DNA from 2 places in the Trujillonella humicola genome. Region 2 is predicted to be linked to the other one. Evidence: riboswitches for the same ligand, from Rfam matches in the RefSeq annotation. Region 2 holds a riboswitch; the other holds the start of a gene.

Region 1 (2,191 bases), on a different contig from region 2:
CTGTCCCGCGAGCGGGCGCAGGCCTTCGCCGAGAAGGCGGCGCGGGAGGCCGGGCTGTCGACCAGCTGGACCGACCAGGACGAGGAGTTCGAGTCGCGGCTGCGCGCGATGGTGGACGCCGCCTTCGACGACGGGCGCACCCGCTCGGAGCTCGACGCGTTCGTCGCCCGCATCGCCCCGCTGGGCCGGTCCAACTCGCTCGCGCAGAAGCTGGTGCAGCTGACGATGCCCGGCGTCCCGGACGTCTACCAGGGCACGGAGCTGTGGGACCACTCGCTGGTCGACCCGGACAACCGGCGGCCGGTGGACTACGACCTGCGCCGCCGGCTGCTGGCCCGGCTGGACGAGGGCTGGGTGCCGGACGTCGACGACACCGGCTCGGCCAAGCTGCTCGTGGTGTCCCGGGTGCTGCGGCTGCGCCGCGACTCCCCCGAGCTGTTCGCCGGCTACACCCCGGTGACGGCGACGGGGCCGGCGGCCGGGCACGTGGTGGCCTTCGACCGGGGAGCGGTGACCGTCGCGACCCGGCTGCCGGCCCGGCTGGCCGCCACGGGGTGGGGCGACACCGCGCTGCAGCTGCCCACCGGCGCCTGGCGCGACGTCCTCACCGGGCAGCGGTCGGTGTCCACCGCCGGCGGCCTGCCCCTCGCGACGGTGCTGTCCGGGCTGCCGGTGGCGCTGCTCGTCCGCGACTGAGAGGGACCGCGACCTCCGGCGACAGGCTGTGACGGGCCGGGGACGGCCGGCGCTCCCCGGCCCGGCCTGTCGCCGCCACGCCGACGACACCCCGGGGGACCCGGCGCCGCCGAGGGGCCGGACACCGCCGCAGCACCCAGGCTCTGCGTGTGCACGGCGCAACACGCGCGCTCGGCACCAGGCCGCGGTCCGCCGAACTCCGTCCGCCGCACGCCTGACCTCGACCCATCGAGGACGGAGGCGGGGGACCCATCGGGCGCGCACGCGCGCCCCGGGGTGAAGCCGCCTCTGCGCGGCCGGGCACCGATCCGCCCGAACCCGACAGCTCACCTCGCAGGCGGTGATCGGGAGGATCACCATGTCCCAGCACCGTGCGCCCTCGCGCGCCCGCATCCGGACGCTCCTGCGCGGCGGCGCCGTCGCCGTCGGCTCCGCGGCCCTCGGGATCGGCCTGATGGCCGCACCCGCGGGCGCCGCCCCCGGGCACGACTGGAGCGGCGTCGCCCAGTGCGAGTCCGGCGGCAACTGGAGCATCAACACCGGTAACGGGTACTACGGCGGGCTGCAGTTCTACCAGCCGACCTGGGTGGGCTACGGCGGGCTGCAGTACGCCCCCCGCGCCGACCTGGCCACCCCCGCGCAGCAGATCGCGGTGGCCGAGCGGGTGCTCGTCGGGCAGGGCGTCGGCGCCTGGCCGACCTGCGGCCGGCACCTGCGCGGCGGGAGCACCCCGGCCGCGGCGGCACCGGCTCCCCCGGCGCCGGCCCCGGCCGCACGCCCCGCGGCCGCGGCGCCGGCCGCCTCCGGCAGCTACGTCGTCCGGCCCGGGGACACCCTCGCCAAGATCGCGCGGGCCCAGGGCGTGGACGGCGGGTGGCGCGCCCTCTGGGCGATGAACCGGGGCACGGTCGGCGATCCGAACAGGATCTACGTCGGGCAGCGGCTGGCCGTCTGACCGGCCGCCGGCGGTCCGGCCGGGACACCGGCCGGCCACCGGCGGTACGGCCCCGCCCGGCGGTCGGCGCAGGCCGCTACGGTCCGGGGGTGCGCGCCGCCGTCCGCACCCGCTACGGGCCACCGGACGTCGTCCGCGTGCTCGACGTGGACCCGCCGCGGGTCGGCGACGGCGACGTGCTGGTGCGGGTGCACGCCACCACGGTCAACCGCACGGACTGCGCCTACCGGGCGGGAACGCCGTTCCCCGTCCGGCTGCTCACCGGGTTCCCCCGGCCCCGGGTGCAGGTGCTGGGCACCGAGTTCGCCGGCGTCGTCGAGCGGACCGGGCCCGCCGTGACCCGGTTCTCGACCGGTCAGCGCGTGTTCGGCTACGTCGAGGGGCGCTTCGGCGCGCACGCCGAACTGCTGGCCGTGGCCGGAAGCGCGTCCGTGGCGCTGCTGCCGCCCGGTGTCGGCTTCGCCGAGGGCGCGGCGGCCACCGAGGGCGCGCACTACGCGCTGGCCATGGCCAGGGTCGCGCGGGTGGCCCGCGGGCAGC
Region 2 (2,191 bases):
GTCCGCGCCGATCACCAGGCCGGTGAGCCGCACGGCCACGAGCAGCAGGGGGATGACGGCGATCCCGGCGTAGAACGTCAGCCCGGCGCCGATCAGCGCGAGGTCGCGGCCGCGCAGCCGGTCGCGGACCGTGGCCCCGAGGAAGCGCAGCTCCGCGCGGACCCGGGCTCGGGTCCACGCGGACCCCGCGGGCAGCGGGGAGCCCGAGGTGCTCAGCCCTCGGACTCGGAGGTCTGGGTCGACGGGCCTTCCGTCTCGGCGCAGTCGGCGGTGTTCTCGGCGGTGCCGCACTCCTGCTCGTTGCGGTCCACGTCGGTGTTCGTCCCGCCCTCGGTGTTGCTGCACCCGGTGGTCACGGAGGCGGCGATGGCGAGGGCGACGAGCGGGCGGGTCAGTGCCCGCCGGGTGATGCGCATGCCCCGCAGAGTGCACGCGGGACCGCACCGGCAAACCCGGCGGACGACAGGGCCCGACGCCGTCATCCGGGGGCGTGGCCGGGGTCACCGCGGGCTCCCGCCCCGGGGCCGTCCGGCACGGCTCCGGTGCGCGGGCCGGTTCGAAGCGTCAGTGCAGGTCAGCCCCCCGGTCCTCGGGTAGGGACGCCGTCCCGGAGGTTGCGGCACGGAATCGGTCGCTCACCGTGAGCAAACGAATTACACGCTGGTGATTGTCACGGACCCGTCACGGCGCTTACCGTCTGTGCGTCCGGAGGGGCGCAGCGTCACCGACCTGGGTGACACCCCGCGGACGCCGTCGAGCCGGCCGACCCTCCCGAGGGGACGCCGGGCCGGGGACCCACCGCAGTCCTGGGGTGCAGTGCCCGCGGACCTCCCGCGAGCACCGGGCGTTCTCCCGCCCGAACCCGTCAGCTAACCCGGTAGGCGGCCGTCGGAGAAACGGAGAGCCGCCGGACCATGGCGACCCCTGAGCGTGCCTTCCCCGCGCGCCCGCACCACCCCCGCCGCAGCCCGGTCACCCGCCGGGCGCTGCTGCTGGCCTCCGCGATCGGCGTGGCCCTCGGCGTGACCCTCGTGCCGGCTCCCGCGGGGGCCGAGGAGCCGGGCACCGCGGCCGAGGCCGCCGAGCTGATGGCCGCCCGCGGTCACGAGCTCGAGGCGGTGACCGAGCAGTTCAACGAGGCACGAGAGCACCTCCTCGGTCTGCAGGCCGCCGCGGCGGAGGCCACGACCGCCGCCGACGCGGCGCAGGCGCAGGTCGCGGGCGCGCAGCAGCAGGTGCGCGGTGTGGCCCGCAGCGCGTGGACCGGCCAGACCGGTGGCTCGCTGGCGGCCCTGCTGACCAGCGAGTCGCCGGAGGAGTTCATCGACCAGGTCGCCGTCCTCGGCATGGTCGCCGACCACCAGAGCGACCTGCTGACCACGGCCGTGTCCGCCGGCGACGCGGCGGCCGCCGCCCGTGCCGCCGCCGACGCCGCGGCCGCCGAGGCGCAGCGCACCTACGACGCCGTCGCCGCGCAGCAGGCCGCGCTCGAGGCCGAGATCGCCGAGTACCGGGCCGACTTCCAGCGGCTGACCGCCGCCGAGCAGCAGGCCGCGCTGGCCGCGGCGGCAGCGGCGCACGCCGAGACCACCGCCAGCCGCGACGACCGCGAGGAGTCGACCGGGGCGACGGCGACCTCGGAACCCTCCGGGCCGGCCGCCTCGGCGCCCTCCGCGCCGGTCGTGACCGGCGGCGGGGCCGCCCAGGTCGCGATCGACACCGCCATGGCCCAGCGCGGCAAGCCCTACGTGTGGGCCGCCGCCGGGCCGCGCTCCTTCGACTGCTCGGGACTGACCCAGTACGCCTTCCGCGCCGCCGGGATCAGCCTGCCGCACTCCAGCCGGATGCAGTCCCAGATGGGCCAGGCCGTCTCCCGCGCCGACCTGCGCCCCGGCGACCTGGTCTTCTTCTACAGCCCCGTGAGCCACGTGGGCATCTACATCGGCAACGGCCAGATGGTGCACGCGCCGACGTCCGGGGACGTCGTGAAGGTCGCCTCGATCGACTCCATGGGCGGCTACTCCGGCGCCCGCCGCATCGCCGGGTAGTCGACGGGCCTCCCCGTCCTCCACCGCTCGCTCGCGCTCGCGGCGGGCCCCTACCGGGAGGCCGCCCGGGGTCGGGTGACCGCCTGCAGCAGGCCCCAGACGAAGCGGGCTCGCCGGCCGTCGGGCAGCGCGACCTCCCAGTG

What was found. Region 2 has a riboswitch for cyclic di-AMP ahead of ACK586_RS00065 (C40 family peptidase). Riboswitches for the same ligand answer to the same signal wherever they lie in the genome.
Region 1: linked by a shared signal. The riboswitch ahead of ACK586_RS04660 (transglycosylase family protein) and the one ahead of ACK586_RS00065 (C40 family peptidase) in region 2 are both predicted to bind cyclic di-AMP.

Annotation. Positions count from the first base shown of each region.
Region 1 is NZ_JBJNRJ010000005.1:97,187-99,377, reverse strand. Features, by position in the region: gene treY (malto-oligosyltrehalose synthase) at 1-696, shown strand, start outside; cyclic di-AMP (ydaO/yuaA leader) riboswitch at 898-1,052, shown strand; gene ACK586_RS04660 (transglycosylase family protein) at 1,055-1,651, shown strand; gene ACK586_RS04655 (NAD(P)-dependent alcohol dehydrogenase) at 1,741-2,191, shown strand, end outside.
Region 2 is NZ_JBJNRJ010000001.1:9,422-11,612, forward strand. Features, by position in the region: partial or broken gene ACK586_RS00055 (YhjD/YihY/BrkB family envelope integrity protein) at 1-291, opposite strand, end outside; gene ACK586_RS00060 (hypothetical protein) at 213-416, opposite strand; cyclic di-AMP (ydaO/yuaA leader) riboswitch at 787-879, shown strand; gene ACK586_RS00065 (C40 family peptidase) at 915-2,048, shown strand; gene ACK586_RS00070 (hypothetical protein) at 2,099-2,191, opposite strand, start outside.